DNA from 3 places in the Metabacillus elymi genome. Region 3 is predicted to be linked to each of the others. Evidence: riboswitches for the same ligand, from Rfam matches in the RefSeq annotation. Region 3 holds a riboswitch; each other region holds the start of a gene.
What was found. Region 3 has a riboswitch for lysine ahead of HUW50_RS01950 (aspartate kinase). Riboswitches for the same ligand answer to the same signal wherever they lie in the genome.
Positions count from the first base shown of each region.

Region 1 (4,281 bases), 770 kb from region 3:
AATTATGGTGATCTCGGTTATTGTCATGGTACTTCCACCACTATTATTCAATGGTAACTGGGGAGATTGGTTTTACCAAGGCTTAGCGGTCTTAATCGTAGGCTGTCCTTGTGCATTAGTGTTATCGTCTCCGATTGCGATTGTTTCAGGTATAACAAAAAATGCTCGGAATGGAATCCTTATAAAAGGTGGGGTATTTTTAGAGCAATTAGGAAAGATTACAACGATTGCTTTTGATAAAACTGGTACGCTCACAAAAGGGGAGCCGTATGTAGAGGATCTTGTCGCGTACGATCCAACCTTTTTACAAATTGCTGCATCGATTGAGAAGTCATCATCACATCCAATTGCCAAAGCGGTTATGCGGAAAGCAGAAGGATTAGCATTAGATGAGCCTGATGAAATATCAACAGTATCTGGTAGTGGGATCATTGCAAAAATGAAGGGTATTACTTATTATTTAGGCAATGAAGCACATGTAAACCATCTTAATATAACAGAAAAAGTCAAACAAGATCTTATAGCCTTTAAAGAGTCAGGTATGACTTTAGTCATCTTAGCAAATGAAATGGACGTTCTCGGCATCATGGGAATCTCTGATCAAATTCGTGAAGAAAGTGCAGCTGTTATTGCGAATCTTCATAGTGCAGGGATTAATAATACGATTATGTTAACTGGTGATCATGAAAAGACAGCAGATAAAGTAGCGAAAAAGGTAGGTCTAACATCATATTTCGCTAGTCTATTACCAGATGAAAAAGTTGCAAAAATAAAAGAACTCTCAAAAAATGAAAAGGTTGCGATGGTTGGTGATGGAATAAATGATGCACCAGCACTAGCTACCGCTGATCTTGGAATTGCAATGGGGAAAGGGACAGATAGTGCAATTGAAACAGCTGATATCGTTTTGATGCAAGATCATCTTGGTAAGTTACCATCAGCGATTCGATCTGCTAAAAAAGTTAATTCAATTATTAAATTAAATATTACATTAGCGCTTGTGTTAAAACTGATTGCATTACTATTAACGATTCCAGGGCTATTAACACTTTGGATTGCGATCTTATCAGATATGGGAGCAACGATTTTAGTTACGTTAATTAGCTTAACAGTGCTTTATGAGAAAAAAGATAAAGCTACGATGTAAAAAACTTATAAAAAGCCAACATGAGGAGAAATCTTACTCATCATGTTGGCTTTTTTCTATGCATTAGAATCTGTAAATGCATGGTATATTTTGAAACTTAGATGAATGAGCGAAAATCAAAAGAGCCATTCATCGTGGAACTTCTACTAGGTTACTAGTTTGTAGGGTAGCTTGAAGTGCTCTTTCTTCTTCATTGTTTAATGGGATCAGTGGTAAACGAACACCACCAACAGATATTCCTCTCATATTTAACGCTGCTTTTACTGGTGTTGGGTTTGGTGCAGCAAACATTGCTTTCATTATAGGAAGAAGGTTGCGATGTAAGGTAGCAGCTTCAGTGACATCACCATTTTTAAATTGATTAATCATATCTTGCATTTCATTACCAATGATGTGTGATGATACTGAGATTATTCCCGTTCCACCAATAGCTAAAAGCGGTAATGTTAGGGCATCATCTCCACTGTACACTGAAAAATCATTAGGTGTTTTGCTAATGATCTCTGCCATTGCATCTAAGTCACCACTTGCTTCCTTAATTGAAACAATATTATCTAGTTGTGAGAGACGAACAATGGTCTCTACAGACATGTTAACACTACTTCGACCTGGAATATTATAAAGCATTACTGGCAATGATGTTGTTTCGGCAATCGCTTTAAAGTGTTGATACATTCCTTCTTGTGATGGCTTGTTATAGTATGGAGTAACAAGCATAATTCCATCGACACCTGCTTCTTCAGCAAGACTAGTTAAGCTAATAGAAGCTTTCGTGTTATTTGATCCTGTTCCAGCGATGACAGGAACTCTACCATTAACAATCTGTACAACAAATTTAAATAAATCTACTTTCTCTTCTGTCGTTAAAGTAGGAGACTCACCAGTTGTCCCATTTATAACTAATCCATCCGAACCATTAGCTATTAAATAATTCACTAAATTTTCTGTTGCGTTAAAATCAACCTCACCATTATGATCAAACGGGGTAATCATTGCTGTTAAAACTTGGCCGTAATTCATAACTTCACACCCTTTATATAGTTTTTGTAAATTTAGAGGTGGTCAGGGCCATTCATAGTAAACGCAAAAAAGCAACAACGAGGGATTCGCTGATGCTTAGAAACAATATGTATCAAAAATCGTTCCCGTGCGAAAGATAGCCCTCCATATAGTTCCCTATATGACAGTCCTGCATTTATTCAATAGCAGAACCAGCTTCAAGAACATGAGATTCTATCCACTTCGGCAAATTCCCCTTTCCACAATGATCATAGGACCTCATTCTCCTCATATTGTGTACTAATGTCTTTGCGCCTCTATCCTCACTCCAAATTTATTGAAGTAAGAAAATATTTTTAGTTGACTGTAATATAACAGAAGATTCGATCTTTTGCAAGGATAATTCCGAAAGTTTTTTTCGGAATTGATTTTTCCCTATTAATATAGTAAGTATTACCGCGGATTTCTAAAAATTACATATTTAATTCTAAGGTAATCTCCTCAGTTTCAAATCCAATAGATGTTGATAAATCAACTACATCTAGGTTGGCTGTAACGTAATCGTAATTAGAAAAAATGTCTTGATCAATTTGATCTAATGAAAAATCTATACGTTCTTTGTTTTTATCTGTTGTAATCTCGTAAAGTTCAAAGTGCTCACTAGTATCATCGTTAGTTTCAAAATTATGAAATGTAAGATTTAACCGATATGCTACATTTGGTTTTTCAGTAATGGCGTATGAAGCCTTAGTGTCATTCCATTCTGTTAACCTTGGAGATTCGAGTAGACGATCTTCGTCAATTTCTATTCCACTTTCCTCTTCAAGAAATGAACGCAGCTCACGATTTTCTAGCACATTTGGAAACTGTTGGTTTTCATGATCAGTTCTTAGGTAGAAGGCTTCATTATTAAAAACATCAACTGCTTCAACCTCATTTGTTGCCCCATACAATAACACATAATCATCTGCAAAAATTTCCTGTGGGTAATATGCATGATTATTTTCTTCGTAATTCCAAAAAGCATCCCAGCGTACTTCAGACACATCGATCCCACGTACCGATAACCATTCAGAGAAGGGGAGATGGTGGGATGGAAAATAATGATACGCAAAATGATGACCATATTCATGTGAAAGTGTCTCCTGATATGCTGAAGGTTCTGTGTACTTATCACCTTGATATAACGTAATCGTACTTGTAAGAGCATGATAACTCCCTTTTGTTAACGAAGATGATAGAGGACCACCATTTATTTTTACTTCTTTTAAGAGTTTAATTTCTTCTCCATGCTTATTTTTTATAAGTGTCTTATACAAATCTATTAGTTTTGTCTTATCCCACTCATTTGAATTACTAACAAACTGAATTCCTTCAGGAGATTGATAGGAAGCAATGTATTTCCCATTTACATCATTTGAATTAAAACTGACAAGAAAGGGGAAAGTTAATACTAATATAATAAAATATTGTCGTATTTTCAGCATACATGTCACATCCTTGTTATTATTTTAACATGTATTAGTTTTAAGGTAATTGGTATCATTTGTTTATAATAGAAGGGATTAATAGAGTTAAAGAAACGATGGTAATTAGTAGAAGGGATTATTTGTTGTGATTTTATTTGAAAAAATTGTCAACAAATAATTTTTAAAAAATAGTTTTCAAACAGTGACTTATAGTGTATTATATAAATAATCAGAAAATACAGAAAACTAAATTGTGAGGTGCTTTTAAATGAAATTTGTTAACATTCCTATTGAAAATCGTCTTGATACAAATCCTTTTGTTCACTACTTACAAGAGGGGGATCTTTATCACAAATCAGAAAATGAACTCATTTTAAAGCATTTACACGAATTGCCACAGGACTTTATGGAAATGACATTATTTGATATAGATGGATATGGATGTGTATATAGTTTTTCACATATAACTGACCTTGAAGTTGGTGAGATTGAAACGAAAGTTGCAGTCTTTAAAAAGATATAGCATGAATAGAACAGGCGTGAGTTTACTCACGCCTGTTCTTTATGCTTCATGAGTGTGATTCAATTTCAAGTAATTCCTCAACAATTGTAATAGATGTTTCTGCATAGGACTTTAGCAGTTGAACAAAAATATCTGCAGTCATA
Region 1 is NZ_CP055263.1:5,384,623-5,388,903, reverse strand. It holds gene HUW50_RS24880 (heavy metal translocating P-type ATPase) at 1-1,147, shown strand, start outside; gene dapA (4-hydroxy-tetrahydrodipicolinate synthase) at 1,277-2,167, opposite strand; lysine riboswitch at 2,297-2,474, opposite strand; gene HUW50_RS24870 (hypothetical protein) at 2,620-3,633, opposite strand; gene HUW50_RS24865 (hypothetical protein) at 3,884-4,138, shown strand; gene HUW50_RS24860 (3'-5' exonuclease) at 4,185-4,281, opposite strand, start outside.
Region 1: another riboswitch for lysine. It lies ahead of dapA (4-hydroxy-tetrahydrodipicolinate synthase); the one in region 3 lies ahead of HUW50_RS01950 (aspartate kinase).

Region 2 (4,281 bases), 590 kb from region 3:
GTTAATAAAGCAAATAAATATGGTAGGAAGAACGCTCCTCCTCCATTTTCATAGGCTGTTGCTGGGAAACGCCAAATATTACCTAAACCAACTGCAGAACCAACGGCTGCTAGAATAAAGCCTGCCCTTGTCCCCCACTGTGGACGATTTTCCATCAAAATTTCCCCCTTTTCAAATAGCACCTTTAAATATGGAAACAATTTGAAATTATATAATTTTCTGATTATTTACTATAATCTATACATAGTATAAATGGACTTTATTCCTATGTCTATAAAAAAATATCAAAAAAATCATTTTAATATAATATATTCAGAACTTTCCAATTTTCATAAACAAAATATGGATATATCATATTTAAATAATATTTTTAATTTCAATTTTAACTTTTTCTTTGGTTTATTACCTTATTAAAGAAACTACTTATTAGGAATAGCTACATAATATTTTTCACTTTTTAAACATCCATATCAAATAGTAATATTAATATATCTTCCCTCAGCATACAAAACTATTATTTAATAGTATAATTTGGTAATTATTAGAAAAAAAGAGATATAGGCTTGAGCCTATACCCTTTTCATTTGTTTATGCAGCTTTCGTTCTTTTGGAAAAAAAGAAAATAAAACCGATTAACAACAGAATCACAACAGCCAAACCTGCTATACCATTCCCTGTTACACCTAAAACAAGGTAGCCAATTGTGGCAAAACCACCACCAATTAAAGCATATGGCAGCTGTGTCATGACATGGTCAATATGATGACTTCCTGCTCCTGTTGATGAAAGAATTGTGGTATCAGAAATTGGTGAGCAATGATCCCCTAACACTGATCCTGCAAGTACAGCAGCCATTGCTGGTAATAACATATTAATATCTGTTGCAGCTGTGATTTCGGCTGCAATTGGTAGCATGATGCCAAATGTACCCCAAGATGTACCAGTAGCAAATGCCATAAATCCACCTAAAAGGAAAAGAATAACCGGCAGGTAGGCGACATTCATATTCGATTTCTCGACTAAACTAGCTAAGTATTCCCCTGTTTCTAATTGACCAATTAAATCTACAATTACCCAAGCAAACATAAGAATATAAATAGCAGGTAGCATTGATTTTATGCCTTCTTTTACAGCTAACGGAAAATAGCTAGCCTTAATGCCCCTAATAAAAAATAATAAAATTGTTACAGCTAGACCAAATAGTCCACCATATAAAAGCGAAGCAGATACATCTGTGTTTTCAAAAATAGTAAAGATCGTTGCTCCTGTTTTGTCTTCAATCGTTGTGTAGCCGGTAATAAGCATAGATGCTACTGTACCCACAATTAAAGCAAGAATTGGCCATACAAGATTCCCGATCGTACCTTTGTCACTTGTTGGTAGATCCTCTTTTACATCACCTAGAGATTCTTTAGCTGGATCAACAACTTGTCCAGTTTTAATCGCACGCTCTTCATGTACCTTCATACTTCCTAAATTTATGTTGAAATAGGCAACGGCAAAAACGAGAACCAATGCAGCAAAAACGTAATAATTCATTGGAACCATTGTCATGAACGCACCTAAAGGAGTAAATTCAGTGACACCATGTGTCGCAAAAATTGTAGCAAGCATGGCAATAATATAAGCTCCCCAACTTGAGATTGGTGAAATAACGCATACTGGTGCAGAGGTGGAATCAATGATATATGCTAGCTTTGCACGAGAAACCTTTTGGCGATCAGTAATCGGACGACTCACTTGACCAACCGCAAGAGCATTAAAATAATCATCGATAAAGATTAACATCCCTAATAATGCTGCGGTAAATTGAGCACCAGCACGTGTTTTCACACGCTTTTCTGCCCATTCACCAAAGGCTCTGCTTCCACCTGAAATAGAAATTAGAGCTGTGACGACACCTAAAATAAGTAAGAAAAATAAGATGTACACATTCCAAGTATTAAGCTCACCATCTGAAATGAAAATAGCCTTAACCGCTTCAAAAATAGTAACTCCAGTCTTAACGATTGAGAAATTTGTGATTAATAATGCTGCTGAAAGAATTCCTACTCCGAGGGAAAGTAATACTCTTCTCGTTAATATAACCATTAAGATGGCTAAAAGAGGAGGAATAATTGAATAAATAGTGCCTGACATGTTGTGTTAAGCCTCCCTAGATTATTAATAGTTTGGAAGGTTCTATTGACGATGCAAGGATAAAATTAGCTATTAGTAAATAACTAATTTTCAACGTCCTTTCTGTGTATTTTGTAAAAAAATGCACACAAAAAGAGCAATGATAGAAAATAACTATCATTACTCTTTCTAGGAATAATGTTATGTTATCCTCCATCCCGATCAGTAGCCCTCCATTATAGAAAACTCTATAATGACAGTATTACCCTTGTTCAAAGTAATACCAGCAAATGAATCATGACTTATTCATTTACTTCGGCGAAAAGCCCTTTGCAATATGGTCATTGGTGTCATTCTCACATATTGTACTAATGTTTTTCGCTCCTCTACCTCATCTTGAGATAAGGTGGTTAGGTCAATATTTGATTTTCAACATTTTATAGTTTAACAAAGTATAGACTAAGTAGCAACTATGGTTTTTTTGGTAATTCTATTGAGTGATCAGCATCTTCACTGCCACTTCCATTATAATATTGTGGCACGTCTCCTTGTTCAGTCTGGATAATAACTGGAATTGTATTTTCTGCTTTTACCACCTCTGTAGCAAATGGAATAACAACCTGTACACTCACTTCAACATAAATTACGATTTCATGTTTTGCATTATTAATCCCATATTCCTCTGTCGTACTTTTAATATCTGTAAAAACATCACCTATTAAATAATATTCTATTGGAATACCGGGACCAAGTGTACTTAAAATTGCATTATCTGTTATTTTACCTAATGGTATCTCATAAATAATTCCAGTATCTCTTGCTTGTTCAGGGGTTATATCATGGAAATTATTTCTTTCAATCTCACCAAGCTTCTTAGTTACATTGTCAGTTACCCTTTTTTTGGCTGCAGTTACTGCTCGTTGATTAAAGCTAAAGGAATTGATGTTCCCCTCATTATCCTTATCAATAATCACTAAATCCTGTTGTTCCTCTTTAGTAAGGATCTCCTCTTCAACTGCGTCATGAATAATTGTTGTTGCTACTTTATTTGCCTCTAACCTTGCGATTTTCATCATTGTTGACTCAATCTGAACATTAACTATCCAAAAACTTGTTGCTGTTAAAATTATAAAAATAACCAAAGTTAGTAATAACACATAGCGAAAAGGCAAAGGCCCTCTACGCGGACGACGACCGCGGAACTTAGCCAAAAAAATCCCTCCTTTACAAGCTATGTTTATGCATGTAAAGAGGGATGTAAGCATCATTTTTTATCATTTTTACATTCTAAGATTCATGCCATCTTCAGTAAGGCATCTTTTCCTTTTGTGCCAACAACAATCCCAAGCTTCTCAGCCTCATATGTGACAGATTCTAATGGCGCCTCAAGTAATTGGTCAATTGTTCTAACACCGACTGCTCTACCTGCAATAATACCTCTATCTTTTAACTTTTCGTTTAATAAAGCGACATCTAACGCACCACACATAATATACCCTTTGTCGTTGGTGACTGCCATAAAGTTCGTTTTAGGTAAAGCAACTGTGATTGCTGTAAATTGTATTCCTTCAATGACAATTGGAGTCATGGTAACCATCACTATCTACACTCCCTTCTTACTATATCTTTATGAGCAAGTAAAGGATACGTGTAGATTGTTCGCCTATTTAAGATGGTGTATTTTCACCTAACTTCCAAGCTAAAAGGTCCCTTAATAGTTCTGGCATATAAAAGATTTTTTTCTCCGCGTGACTTATTTCAGGATATAATGGTCCAAGGGAAAACATATCAACTGTAGCAACAGAATAAACTCTGTGAGGATCAATAGGCTTACCATGGACTAACACATCTGTAACATGATGTTTACCATCTGAAAGTACCTCAGATATTACCTCAATCCCGTCGAATACCATTCTCCCCATTACTTTCCCTCTAAAACCTAAACCTTTTAATTTTAGGTGTTCCATTCTTTCTTCTCTTGCTTGGACAATCACCTCTTTTAAAACATCACCTTTTAAATAGACCTTACATGGATTAATAGGATGTGGACATATTCGATGGAGATCCTTTTTCGTGACAGGACCTTTGCTTAAAGGCTCTAATAACATTCCTGAGTTAACCATCCCAACCTCTCCGTCACACCACTCGCGTATTGCACGGACT
Region 2 is NZ_CP055263.1:973,843-978,123, forward strand. It holds gene HUW50_RS04770 (sodium-dependent transporter) at 1-155, opposite strand, end outside; gene HUW50_RS04775 (Na+/H+ antiporter NhaC family protein) at 589-2,139, opposite strand; lysine riboswitch at 2,337-2,515, opposite strand; gene yunB (sporulation protein YunB) at 2,589-3,329, opposite strand; gene HUW50_RS04785 (YunC family protein) at 3,413-3,715, opposite strand; gene HUW50_RS04790 (bifunctional metallophosphatase/5'-nucleotidase) at 3,786-4,281, opposite strand, start outside.
Region 2: another riboswitch for lysine. It lies ahead of HUW50_RS04775 (Na+/H+ antiporter NhaC family protein); the one in region 3 lies ahead of HUW50_RS01950 (aspartate kinase).

Region 3 (4,281 bases):
ATTAAAAAGTATGATCCGAAATATAATGTGATGTTAAAGGATGATAAAACTTATCCATTTATTAAAATTACGAGCGAGCGTCATCCACGATTACTCGTTACAAGACAGGTTAAAAAGGACAAAGGTAAATACTTTGGACCATACCCTAACGTTCTATCTGCTCGTGAAACAATTAAGCTTTTAGATCGATTATATCCGCTTAGAAAATGCTCCACATTACCTGATCGGGTATGTCTTTATTATCACATGGGACAATGCTTAGCTCCATGTGTAAATGATGTATCAGTCGAAACGAATCGTCATATAGTAGAGGAGATTTCAAAGTTTTTAAATGGTGGATATAAAAAGATAAAAGAAGAACTATCTGATAGAATGATGAAAGCCTCAGAGGAATTAGAATTTGAGCGTGCAAAAGAATTTCGAGATCAGATTCTCCATATTGAAGCTACGATGGAAAAGCAAAAAATGACATTAAATGATCATGTAGATCGTGACGTATTTGGCTATGCATATGATAAAGGGTGGATGTGTGTACAAGTCTTTTTTATTCGCCAAGGAAAGCTTATCGAAAGAGATGTATCAATGTTCCCAATATACGATAGCCCTGAACAGGAATTCTTAACGTTTTTAGGGCAATTTTATTCAAAAGCAAATCATTTTGTACCAAAGGAAATTTTATTACCTGATAGCATTGAATTTGATTTAGTTGAAAAGCTATTAGACGTGACTACTCTTCAACCTAAACGCGGCAAAAAGAAGGATTTAATTTTATTAGCTCATAAAAACGCAAAAATCGCTTTAAATGAAAAATTTTCTTTAATCGAAAGGGATGAAGAAAGAACAATTAAAGCTGTTGAAAATCTTGGAGATAAGCTTGGGATTCAAACTCCACTTCGTATAGAAGCCTTTGATAACTCAAATATCCAGGGGACAGACCCTGTATCTGCAATGGTTGTGTTCGAAGATGGAAAACCTGCAAAAAAACATTATCGTAAATATAAAATTAAAAGTGTTCAAGGTCCCGATGACTATGAATCGATGAGAGAAGTTGTGAGAAGACGTTATAGTCGTGTTCTGAAGGATGATCTTCCTTTACCGGATTTAGTAATCATTGATGGAGGGAAAGGACATTTAGCTGCTGCACAAGATGTATTGGAAAATGAATTAGCATTAGATATTCCTGTTGCAGGTCTTGTAAAGGATGATAAACATCGGACCTCTGAACTAATAATCGGTTCCCCTCCTGCATTTATCCAACTTGAGAGAAATAGTCAGGAATTTTATCTTTTACAAAGAATTCAGGATGAGGTCCATCGTTTTGCAATTACCTTCCATCGTCAATTGAGAGGTAAAAATGCACTCCAATCGATCTTAGATGATATTCCTGGTGTTGGTGCTCAAAGAAAGAAATCACTTCTTAAGCACTTCGGATCGTTAAAGAAGATGAAGGAAGCTAGTGTAGAACAATTTAAAGAAGCTGGTATGCCTGAAAATATTGCCAAGCTAATCTTTGATCATTTAAAAGATTAGACACTGTTAATTTTAAAGCGCATATTCTCATTTTGGTGTTTACTGATCGAGTAACCGTGAGGCAATAAATCACCCTATATGTAGCTTATTGATAGTATTAAATAAGCCGCTTGCGCTTTTCTTAAAAGTTTGGTAAACTTTTAAATAATTTCATATTTGATCGTTAGTTTGTTAAATGATGGTAGAGGTGCGAATTTTAAGAGTAGCCTGTTTGAGGAGTATGGTCTCCAATGATAACTGGTGAAAGGAATGTTCGCCGAAGTGAGTAAAGCACCATTTGCTTTAGTTGCTGGTTTTACATTTAAGAGATGTAAAATTGTCAAGAAATCTATTTCTTGGAGAGCTATCTCATTGTAAGAAACGAAGTTTTTTTTCGTTTAGTAAGCAATGGGATGTTTTTCGTCTCATTGCTTTTTTATTTGCAGTCGAAGCTATCCAATCAGTACTAAACATTCTTGCATAGCACAAATGTTACTAATTGAATAGTTGCTCTAACCTTCTAGCAAACAGGGTTCGATCATGAAAATTAACAGAAGGGTGAGATTAATTTGGGTATTATCGTTCAAAAATTTGGTGGTACATCAGTTGGTACTGTTGAAAGAATCTTAAATGTAGCAAACCGTGTCATTCAAGAAAAAGAAAACGGGAATCAATTAGTTGTCGTTGTGTCAGCAATGGGGAAGTCAACCGATCAGCTTGTTGGTCTTGCAGGGCAAATTACTGAGAGACCTAGTAAGCGGGAAATGGATATGCTTCTTACAACCGGTGAACAAGTGACAATATCATTGTTAGCAATGGCATTACAGGAAAAGGGACACGATGCTATTTCATTTACTGGTTGGCAAGCAGGAATTCAAACAGAAGCAAGACATGGCAATGCCAGAATTACAAATATAAACCCTGACGCGATAAAGAAAGAATTATGTGCTGGGAAAATTGTCATTGTTGCAGGCTTTCAGGGCTTTTCAGACGTCCAACAAATAACAACTCTTGGCAGAGGTGGTTCAGATACGACAGCAGTTGCTCTTGCAGCCGCCTTAAATGCTGATAAATGTGATATTTATACAGATGTAACAGGTGTATATACAACAGATCCAAGATATGTAAAAGGTGCTCGTAAGCTAGAAGCAATTTCATATGATGAAATGTTAGAGCTAGCTAATTTAGGAGCGGGTGTTCTACATCCAAGAGCAGTCGAATTTGCGAAGAATTACAGCATTCCATTAGAAGTTCGTTCGAGCATGGAAAATGAACGTGGTACGATCATTGAGGAGGAAACAAACATGGAGCAAAACTTAGTTGTGAGAGGGATTGCATTTGAAGATCAGGTAACAAGAGTCTCAGTTTTAGGGCTAAGAAATGAATTGACGACACTTTCTACTATTTTCTCAACTTTAGCTAAGCAGGGCTTAAATGTCGATATTATCATTCAAAGTACAACAAGTGACAATAAAACGTCGATCTCATTTTCTGTTAAAACAGGTGATCTTGAGGATACAATTTCAATCCTTGAGCAACATAAGTCTGTATTGAATTATGAAAAAATTGAATTTGAATCTGGTCTAGCAAAAGTATCAATTGTTGGTTCTGGTATGGTGTCAAACCCAGGTGTTGCTGCAGAAATGTTCGAAGTATTAGCTAACGAAGGAATCGAAATTAAAATGGTTAGCACATCTGAAATAAAAGTTTCAACAGTATTGTCAGCCGAGGATATGGTGACAGCGGTTGATATTCTTCACAGTGCATTTGAACTTTCTAAAGAAGTTGCTAAGGTATAAAAATAAAAAAGAAAGAGGGTGACTAAATGTTTTTTGAGACATTGAGTCACCCTCTGTAGTTTTAACCTTTACGAGCGCTGCGTTTCCCTATAGAAGGTTCTTCTAATATTTGGTCTTTTTGGTCCCATTGTGCTGTAAAAACCACTTTATTAGAACGTTTTTTTACTTGTTCGTATGTTTCGGTAATGTACTTGTTCATCGATTGTAGCTGTTCTGCAATAAAACCAGCTTCTAACTGAAATGTACATTCATTTGTCTTTTTTAATCTGATAGCAATGAGCTCTCCACCTAGCTCGAATTCCATCTCATTCTTTTTGTTCTGTAGTAAAGTGAGATTTCCCCATCCAGCAGCTTCAAAAAATGCGGATATTTCTTCGATTGATTGAACAGGATATCTACGAGCTAATCCTTTTCCAGCCCAATACAGCATTTGAGGATGATCAGACCCGAGTATATCTGGGAGCAAGACCTCTCTAAGTATTTCTAGTCCGAATGCTGGTGCTTGGATATCCTTTAATTCTTCGATATTAACGAGTACTAATTGTTTGTTCACGGAATTCCCCTCTTTCTATGGTTTATTATATAACAAGTAGTGTAGTGAAAAACATGTAATATTAAGTAAAAGAAGGTTGAAATTTTATTAATAGTAGGGGAACTTATGTTTTTAAATTTAATATTTATTAATAATGATAGTTAAATAAAAAAGGTAACGTTGTTGAATTTACACTATATTGATAAAATAAAATTAAAGGAAAGTAGGATTTGTCGAAAAATTAAAATTTATGAACACGTTTTCTTGACGCTCATACGTTATGGGAGTAAAATGTATTTGTTACATTTTATCTTTTGTAAGGTGGCAGAATTTGATTTTTGTCTACCTTTTAATGCCCATTATGTTTTACATACAATCAATGGTGACCACTATTGATTAAAGTTTAACTTTATCAGGAAAAGATAATTAGGTGAAAAATGA
Region 3 is NZ_CP055263.1:385,616-389,896, reverse strand. It holds gene uvrC (excinuclease ABC subunit UvrC) at 1-1,530, shown strand, start outside; lysine riboswitch at 1,705-1,884, shown strand; gene HUW50_RS01950 (aspartate kinase) at 2,079-3,308, shown strand; gene HUW50_RS01945 (YslB family protein) at 3,370-3,861, opposite strand.